4 regions of the Streptomyces sp. NPDC053542 genome follow, and region 1 is predicted to be linked to each of the others. Evidence: riboswitches for the same ligand, from Rfam matches in the RefSeq annotation. Region 1 holds a riboswitch; each other region holds the start of a gene.
What was found. A riboswitch is a leader RNA that binds a small molecule or an ion and turns the genes downstream of it on or off. The one in region 1 is predicted to bind cobalamin.

Region 2: it holds a riboswitch for cobalamin, as region 1 does, so the genes downstream of both, ACIGXO_RS30365 (cobalamin biosynthesis protein) here and metE (5-methyltetrahydropteroyltriglutamate--homocysteine S-methyltransferase) in region 1, are expected to answer to the same signal.
Region 3: it holds a riboswitch for cobalamin, as region 1 does, so the genes downstream of both, ACIGXO_RS16855 (HoxN/HupN/NixA family nickel/cobalt transporter) here and metE (5-methyltetrahydropteroyltriglutamate--homocysteine S-methyltransferase) in region 1, are expected to answer to the same signal.
Region 4: it holds a riboswitch for cobalamin, as region 1 does, so the genes downstream of both, ACIGXO_RS02030 (CbtB-domain containing protein) here and metE (5-methyltetrahydropteroyltriglutamate--homocysteine S-methyltransferase) in region 1, are expected to answer to the same signal.

The regions. Positions count from the first base shown of each region.
Region 1 covers NZ_JBITXL010000001.1:688,840-691,030, forward strand. The annotation lists gene ACIGXO_RS02990 (amino acid adenylation domain-containing protein) at 1-825, opposite strand, end outside; cobalamin riboswitch at 987-1,207, shown strand; gene metE (5-methyltetrahydropteroyltriglutamate--homocysteine S-methyltransferase) at 1,362-2,191, shown strand, end outside.
Region 2 covers NZ_JBITXL010000012.1:261,579-263,769, forward strand. The annotation lists gene ACIGXO_RS30365 (cobalamin biosynthesis protein) at 1-811, opposite strand, end outside; cobalamin riboswitch at 968-1,102, opposite strand; gene ACIGXO_RS30370 (hypothetical protein) at 1,303-1,734, shown strand; gene ACIGXO_RS30375 (caspase family protein) at 1,741-2,191, shown strand, end outside.
Region 3 covers NZ_JBITXL010000005.1:422,231-424,421, reverse strand. The annotation lists gene ACIGXO_RS16860 (HhH-GPD-type base excision DNA repair protein) at 1-83, shown strand, start outside; gene ACIGXO_RS16855 (HoxN/HupN/NixA family nickel/cobalt transporter) at 147-1,262, opposite strand; cobalamin riboswitch at 1,294-1,513, opposite strand; gene ACIGXO_RS16850 (helix-turn-helix domain-containing protein) at 1,510-2,191, opposite strand, start outside.
Region 4 covers NZ_JBITXL010000001.1:447,353-449,543, forward strand. The annotation lists gene ACIGXO_RS02020 (IclR family transcriptional regulator) at 1-327, shown strand, start outside; gene ACIGXO_RS02025 (histidine phosphatase family protein) at 304-960, opposite strand; cobalamin riboswitch at 1,081-1,224, shown strand; gene ACIGXO_RS02030 (CbtB-domain containing protein) at 1,255-1,479, shown strand; gene ACIGXO_RS02035 (CbtA family protein) at 1,499-2,191, shown strand, end outside.

The DNA of each region.
Region 1 (2,191 bases):
CCCGCTGCCGATCACCACGGCGTGCACCGAGTCGCCGTCGCGCACCGCGTCGGCCAGCCGTTTCAGTGCCACGACGGCGACGCCCTCGGCGCGTACGTAGCCGTCGGCCGCCGCATCGAAGGCGCGCGACCGGCCGTCGACGGAGAGGAAGCCGCCCTTGGACTCGGCGATGGTGAAGTGCGGCGCGCAGTGCAGCAGCGTGCCGCCGGCCAGCGCGAGGTCGGTCTCGCCGCGCAGCAGGCTCTGCCGGGCGAGGTGCACGGCGACGAGGGAAGAGCTGCAGGCGGTGTCGAGGGAGACGCTGGGGCCGCGGAAGTCGAAGGCGTGCGAGACGCGGTTCGACACCATCGTCATCATGGTGCCGGTCGTGGTGTGTGCCGTCAGGAAGTCCAGGTCGGCGTAGTGCAGGATGTTGTAGTCCATCGTGAAGGCGCCGATGAACACGCCGATGTCGCGGCCCGCCAGGCCGGCCGGGCGCTGCCCGCCGTCCTCCAGGGCTTCCCAGGAGACCTCCAGGAGCTTGCGCTGCTGCGGGTCGAGGTGCGTGGCCTCGCGCGGGCTGATGCCGAAGAACGCCGGGTCGAACGCGTCGAAGCCGTCGATGTACCCGCCGCGGCCACCGACCAGCCGCCCGGGCTTGGCCCGGTCCCGGCTGCCCAGGGTGGTGACGTCGTACCGGTCGGCCGGGGTCGGGACGATGCAGTCCCGGCCCTCGGCCAGATTCCGCCAGAACGTCCGGTGGTCGTTGGCATGGCCGGGCAGGCGGCAGCCGATACCGATGATGGCGATCCGGTCATTAAAGGTGGAATCAGGCACGCTACTCATACGCGCAAGATAAGGGGGACATGCGACATATTCCGGCACTCTGCCTGACGACACGTCAGGTCAGCTTGTCGGACAGTCGGCCCGGCGGGTGGCGCGCCGGGCGGCGAGGCGTGCGCCGCCCGGACCGGGGGGGTGATGGCACGCGGACGGGGGCAGGGCATAGCCTGACCCGTGCAGCTGGTTCGCCCTGTCCGCCAGACAGGCGCGTCGCAAGAGGGAACCCGGTGGGAATCCGGGACTGCCCCGCAGCGGTGAGCGGGAACGACCGCCGTCATACGCACTGGACCGACCGGGTCCGGGAAGCGACGGCCAGTAGGTGTCCGTGCCTTGGGCGCGGACGTGCTCGTGAGTCCGAAGACCTGCCCGTTGCCCGCACGCGACCTGTCGTGTGCGGCCTCCCGGTGACCTCGAGGGCGGGTCGGCGTACAGCAGGGACGCGGCACACGAGTGCGTGACGGCCCGTCCGCTGTGCACTCCCTTCGCGCTCTCGTGCCCGTCGCCGGGCACTCGGAGACACGCTCGCGAAGGAGAGCAACGTGACCAGCAAGAACACCGCCACGGCCGTACGGGCCACCGTGTACGGCTATCCCCGGCAGGGTCCGGACCGGGAGCTGAAGAAGGCGGTCGAGGGGTACTGGAAGGGCCGCGTCACCGCCGACGCGCTCCGGGAGACCGCCGCGGACCTGCGCCGTTCCGTCTGGGGACAGCTGGCCGAGGCGGGCCTGCACGAGGTGCCGACCGGCGACTTCTCGTACTACGACCATGTGCTGGACACCAGCGTCATGGTCGGCGCGATCCCCGGCCGGCACCGCGCCGCCGTCGAAACGGACGCCCTGGACGGGTACTTCGCCATGGCCCGCGGCACGCAGGACGCGGCGCCGCTGGAGATGACCAAGTGGTTCGACACCAACTACCACTACCTGGTGCCGGAACTGGGCCCGGACACGGTGTTCTCGGCCGACTCGCGCAAGCAGGCCGGCGAGCTGCGTGAGGCCCGCGCGCTCGGCCACACCGCACGGCCCGTCCTGGTCGGTCCCGTGACCTACCTGCTGCTCGCCAAGCCCGCCCCCGGTGTCGACCCCGGCTTCGAGCCGCTGACCCTGCTCGACCGGCTGCTGCCCGTGTACGCGGAGGTCCTCGCCGATCTGCGGGCAGCCGGAGCCGAGTGGGTCCAGCTGGACGAGCCGGCGCTCGTGCAGGACCGCACCCCGGCCGAACTCAACGCGGCGGCCCGTGCCTACCGCGACCTCGGCGCCCTCACCGACCGCCCGCAACTGCTCGTCGCGACCTACTTCGGCCGCCTCGGCGAGGCCCTGCCCGTACTGGCCAAGTCCCCCGTCGAGGGGCTGGCGATGGACTTCACCGA
Region 2 (2,191 bases), on a different contig from region 1:
CCGGACGGTGCTCGACCCGCCCCGCGTACGCGAGCGTGCCGCCCAGCCGTACGCCGAGCGCGCCCGCGAACGACGCCTCCACCGGGCCCGCGTTGGGGCTCGGGTGCTGCTTGCCGTCGGCCCGCCAGGCGCGCCACGCGCCGCGCGGGTCGGGCCCGGCGACGGTGGCCAGCAGGGCGGTCAGCCGCGCGCCGGGCCAGCCCGCCACGTCGTCCAGCCGGGCCGAGGCCCAGCCGTACCGGCGGTAGCGGTCCGACTTGTGACCCACCATCGCGTCCAGCGTGTTGACCGCGCGGAAGGCGACCAGCCCCGGTACGCCGCCCACGGCGCCCCAGACCAGCGCGCCCACGACCGCGTCGGAGGTGTTCTCGGCGACGGACTCCACGACCGCGCGGGCCATCTGCTGCCCGTCCAGCGCCTGCGGGTCGCGGCCGCACAGGTGCGGCAGCCGCTCGCGCGCCACGTCCAGGTCGCCGGCCTCCAGCGCGCCGCCGATGGCGCGCGCCTCCCGGCCCAGCGTCGTCCCGCCCAGCACGGCCCAGGTGGCGGCGGCGGTCAGCGCTACGTGTGCGGGGGCGCAGCGGCGTACGGCACGGGAGAGCAGGGCCGCGCCCACCGCGGCCCCGCCGGCGCACAGCGCGGTGTGCGCCGCTCCGTATCCACGGTGATCGCGCCACAGCCCGCGCTCCACGGCTCCCGCGGCCCGCCCGAAGGCGGCCACCGGGTGGCCGCGGCGGGGATCGCCCACGGCCAGGTCGCCGAGAAAGCCCAGAGCCGCGCCGCACGCATAGGTGGCGTGTTCGGCACGCATCGTCGGATCAGCCCGCCGTCGTGCCTCGGAGCGACGGCCGCACGCGGTCGCGTACCGGGCGAACAGCGGCGGAAGGCAGGGGTCTCGGCTCGGGGCCCGGCATGGCGTGTGTCCTCACTCAGGGTCCGCGCCCTGGCTCGACGTGACGGGCGACGAGAGTCTCCTGGCTCCCGGATCGGCGCTGTCCCCGGCCTTCCAGCCCGTGTCTGCGGCGGGCCGTGGCCTCTTCTGGAGGAGCGCTCCCCGGTGACAGTGGCGGGACCGCGCCGGATTCTCACCGGACTTCCTCATCTGTCGCCGAATGGCACCGGGCAGTCCACCACGTGCCGCGAATGCCCGTCAACTCACCCTTGACCTGCGACGCCGACGTATGGCAGGCCCTGTGGCCAAGGACACAGCGCGGACGACAGTTGACGACCTGTTGCCTGCCGTACCTCCGGCACGACACCATCGGGGCACCTATGGCAAAGGTGCCGCAGGAGGGGGACGGGATGACGGAGAGCCGGGAGCACCACGAGGTACGCATCAGAGTCACCGGGACCCACGACGGGGGCCAGGATCTGGAGGACCTCCAGCGCTGGCTCCAGCGAGAGTCCTGGCTGACGCCCGGCAACCACGACTGGCGCCGGGCGCCGGGGGCGGAGACCGCCCCGCGCACGGACGCGGACGCGGCGGGCCAGGGCCCCGAGATGGCCGTCGGTGTCGACGACCTCGTCCTGGTCCTCATCGGCGCGGTCGCGGCGCCGATGACCGAGCAGCTCCTCATCGCCCTGCGGGAGTGGCTCGCCCACCGCCGGGAGACCGCCGCCAGGGGCGAGACCCCGGGAGTGGACATCACCGACGCCTCCGGACACCGCCGCCTCGACGACCCCGATCCGCGCACCGAACGCGACGACCAGGGCGGCCGCGTCGGCACGGAGTAACCGGCGATGCCTCTCTACGACGCGCGGGGCAAGCGGAACCGCGCGCTGATCATCGGCGTCAGCCGGTACCAGGACCCCCGGCTGCACGACCTCGACGCCGTCTTCGCCAACCCCGACGAACTGGGCCGGGTGCTGTGCGCCCCGGCCACCGACCTCTTCCTGCCCCAGGAAGTGACACCGCTGCGCCCGGACACCCCCGAGGAGCTGACCGCCGCGCTGCGCACCGCGGCCCACGAGGCGCGCGGGCTGCTGCTCGTCTACTTCTCCGGGCACGGCCGGGTCCGGCGCGACGGCAGCGACCTGCATCTGCTGGTCGGCTCCTCGCGGGTGGCGCAGGACGAGCGCCGGGTGGCCTCGCACGAAGCGGTCTCGTGGGCCAAGGACGTGCTGCCGCGCCTGGAGCGGTCCCGGGCCGACCGCGTGGTCGTCGTGCTCGAATGCTGCTTCGCGGGCAACG
Region 3 (2,191 bases), on a different contig from region 1:
TCACGGGCCCCGAGTCGCTGGCCGAGGTCCGGGCGTACAAGCAGCAGATGAAGCGGGCGGCGAAGAAGGCGGCGGGGAAGTAGGGGCGGGGCCGACCAGGGCCCTCACCCTCGGTCGGCCGCCGCCCCTCTCCTCGTACCGGGTGCTCAGCCCTCCGGCGAGGCGGCCACCCGGGCCGCCCACCGCTTTTCGACGCCCGACAGCCGCCAGTAGGCGATCGCCGCCGCCCAGACGACGACGAAGAGGCCGACGATGAGGTAGCCGACGTTGTCCAGCTCCAGGCCGGAGATCCAGCCGGTGACCGCGTCCGTCAGGCCGAGCTTGTCGTGCAGGACGCTGACCAGCTCGATGGTCCCGATGAAGAGCGCCACGGCGATGGAGAGCCCGGTGATCGTGAGGTTGTAGTAGACCTTGCGCACCGGGTTGGAGAACGCCCACTGGTACGCGAAGTTCATGAACGTGCCGTCGAGCGTGTCGAAGAGGCTCATCCCGGCCGCGAACAGCAGCGGCAGGCACAGCACCGCGTACCAGGGCAGCCCGGACGCGGCGCCGCTGCCCGCCATCACCATCAGCGTCACCTCGGTCGCGGTGTCGAAGCCGAGGCCGAGGAGCAGCCCGATCGGGAACATCTGGCCCGGCCGCGTGATGGCCTTGGTGAACCGGCCGAGCACCCGGTTCATGAAGCCGCGCGAGTCCAGCTGCCGCTCCAGCTCCGACTCGTCGTACTCCCCGGCCCGCATGGCACGGAAGACGCGCCAGATGCCGGCCAGCGCGACCAGGTTGAGGGCGGCGATCAGGTAGAGGAACGCCCCGGAGACGGTGGTCCCGACCGTGCCGAGCACCTGATGCGTACGGGACTCCTCGTCCATCAGGATCCCCGCGAGCGCCGCGCCGCCCGAGACCAGCGCGGCCATGATCACGACCATGCTGGAGTGGCCGAGCGCGAACCAGAAGCCCACCGAGACCGGGCGCTTCCCGTCGGCCATGAGCTTGCGGGTGGTGTTGTCGATGGCGGCGATGTGGTCCGCGTCGAACGCGTGCCGCATGCCGAGGGTGTACGCGGTGACGCCCAGGCCGACGCCGAACACCTGGGTGCCGACGGTGTAGTGGCCGGGCACGACGAGCAGGAACAGCACACCGAACGCGACGATGTGCAGCGCGGCTATGACCGCCAGCAGACCGGCGGTCCGTACGGTGTCGCGGCGCTGCCAGCGGAAATCGGGCAGCACGGAAGAAGCAGGGGCATCGGTGGGCAGGGCCATCCGGCGATCACGCTCCAGCACCTCGTGGAATCAGTTCGTGAGATGCCGTGGCCGGTCTCCTGGCTTACGGGTTCACACTCCCGTCCCGGCCTTCCCGCCCGCACTCCGCGGACAGTGGCCCCTCGTACGCACGCGGTGCGCGTACGAGGCAGGGGTCGGTAGCTCCCCGATCACAGTGGCGAGGGCCGCTCCGGAATCGGACCCGAAGGTCTCCACCGGTCTTCCCGAGCACCACGGCCCGGCCACTCTAACCTCCCGCCTCCCGATGCCGGACGGCGTCCTCCGTCGCCGGATCGACGGCCACCGGGTCCGCCGCCCAGCTCCCCAGCAGCCGCAGGGATTCCGCCGAGGCCGAGCCCGGCTCCGCGTGGTAGACGATCAGCTGCTGGTCCGGGTCGGCGGGCAGCCGCAGCGTCTCGTACGACAGGGTCAGCGGCCCGACGACGGGGTGGTGCAGCCGCTTCACGCCGAAGCCCTTGTCCTGCACGTCGTGGGCGGCCCACAGCTGCCGGAACTCCTCGCTCTTGACCGACAGCTCCCCGATCAGCGAGGCGAGCAGCGGGTCGTCGGGATGGCAGCCCGCGTCCATCCGCAGGAAGGCGACGATGTCCGCGGCCTTGCTCTCCCAGTCGACGTAGAGCTCGCGGGAGGCCGGGTCCAGGAAGACCTGCCGGGCGATGTTCCGCTCCTCGGGCGCGAGCGCGGCGTAGTCGCCGAGCAGCGCGCACGCCATGCGGTTCCACCCGATGACGTCCAGGCGGCGGCCCGCCACATACGCCGGTATCCCCTCCATCGAGTCCAGCAGCTGCTGCAGCGCGGGCCGCACCCGCTGCGGGCGCCCCGCGCCGCGCGAGCGCTTGGCCTTGGGTTTGACCAGGTGAGTGAGGTGGGCGCGCTCGGCGGCGGTGAGCCGCAGGGCGTTGGCGATC
Region 4 (2,191 bases), 240 kb from region 1:
TTCGCACCCGCCGAGGTACGCGAATCGCTCACCGAAAGCGTCGAACTGACCAAGCTGGGCCCCCACTCGATCACCGACCGTGCCGCGTTCCGCTCCGAAATCGAGAAGGTACGCGCCGAAGGCCACGCGCTCGCCGACGAGGAACACGAGCCGGGCATCCGCGCGCTGGGCGTCCCCATCCTCTCCCCGGACGGCATCGCCCACGCCGCCCTCTCCGTCGCGGCCCCCGCCTTCCGCATGCCCACGGAGGACCTGCTGGCCCTGCGCCCCGCCCTGGCCACAGCGGCCCAGGAACTCGCCGTACTACTGCCGCCGCGCCCCTTCTGAGAGGCCGGAACCAAGGGGGCGCCCGCACCGCAGGTTCCACCGCCCGGCTCGGCCCGAGAGTTCGGTGACGGAGAGCGGTGCGACGTCCAGCCGCCAGAAGACGGCGGCGGGCAGGCCGAGGGCGTGCACCAATGCCGCACGGATCACGGCCGGCTCCACGACTGCCGTGATCCGTCCGGTCTCCGCCGAGCGGCCGTCCAGCCAGGCCCCCACCCTGGCGATCAGGGCGTGCAGGGACTCCCCACCGTGCGGGGCGGACGCGGGGTCCGCGAGCCAGTCGGCGACGGCCCGCGGCTCCGCCTCGGTGACCTCGTCCAGGGTCCGCCCACGCCAGGAACCGACATCGAGATCGCCCAGCTCCGGCGCCCGGGCCGCTTCCAGCCCGAGAGCGACGGCGGTCTCGCGGCACCGTGCCGACGCGCCGTAATAGCACCGCGTCGCTGCCGGTGCGGCGTCCGCCCGTACTGTGTCCGTTCGTACTATGTCCGCCCGTACGACCTCCGCGCGCACGGCCGCCGCCACGGCACGCGTTTGCCGGAGAGCGCCCGCGTCCACGGACTCTCCCCCGTCGAACCGCACCTGCCGCTGCGCCTCCCCCAGCGCTGGTGAGACCAACATCACGCGCACCGTCATCCTCGGACCTCCCGCCTTGATCGTCCCATCCGCCAACCCCCGCAAGGCGGTTGGGCGCGCGGAGGGCGCACATCGGCCCCACCCGCGCGCCATAGCCACGGGAACCCGCAGGCGCTACGGTCGCATGGACATGACGACGGTGCGACGGAAGCCGGTGAGACTCCGGTACGGCCGCGCCACTGTGTACTCCGTCCCGTCCCTCACTGCCGAGGGCCGGGCGCTGACGGGGAAGTCAGACCCCGCACCGTCGTAAGGCACCAAGACCGGGACGCGTGTTCCCTTGGAGGTACTGCCATGGCTCAGTCCGCTGCGCCCACTTCCCTCTCCGCCGCAACGCCGGCGATCACCCCCATCTCCCTCAAGGCCATCGCACCTTGGGCCCTCTTCTTCGGCATCCTCATGCTCGTCCTGCTCTACTTCGTCGGCACCGAGCAGGGCGTGACCTCGGTCTTCTCCGGCGAGGGCGTGCACGAATGGGTCCACGACGGCCGGCATCTGCTCGGCTTCCCCTGCCACTGAGCACGGGAGGCAGCACATCATGCAGCCCATCTCCGTACGGGCGCTGCTCGTACGCGGAATGATCGCCGGCCTCGCGGCCGGCGCTCTCGCACTGGTCATGGCCTATCTCCTCGGCGAACCCGAGATCGATGCGGCCATCGCATACGAGGAGGCACACAGCCACGAACACGGCGTGGAACTGGTCAGCCGCACCATGCAGGCGACCAGCGGACTGGCGACGGGCGTCCTCGTGTACGGCGTAGCGCTCGGCGGCATCGCCGCCCTGGCGTTCTGCGTCGCCTGGGGCCGCATCGGCCGCTTCGGCCCCCGGGCCACCGCGGCGCTCCTTTCGCTGGGCGCCTTCCTCGCCGTGTACCTGATCCCGTTCCTCAAGTACCCGGCCAACCCGCCGGCCGCGAGCGACCCGGACACACTGGGCCGGCGCACCGCCCTGTACTTCCTGATGATCGCGCTCAGCGTGCTGCTCGCGGTCGGCGCGGTCATCCTGGGCCGGCGTCTGGCCCCGCGGCTGGGCAACTGGTACGCGACCGTGGCGGCTTCGGCGGCCTTCGCCTTCGTGGTCGGCCTCGCGTACGCGTTCCTCCCCGCGGTGAACGAGGTCCCCGCGGACTTCTCCGCAACCCTCATGTGGAAATTCCGCCTGGCCGCACTGGCGATCCAGCTCACACTGTGGACCACCTTCGGCCTCCTCTTCGGCCACCTGGCAGAGCGA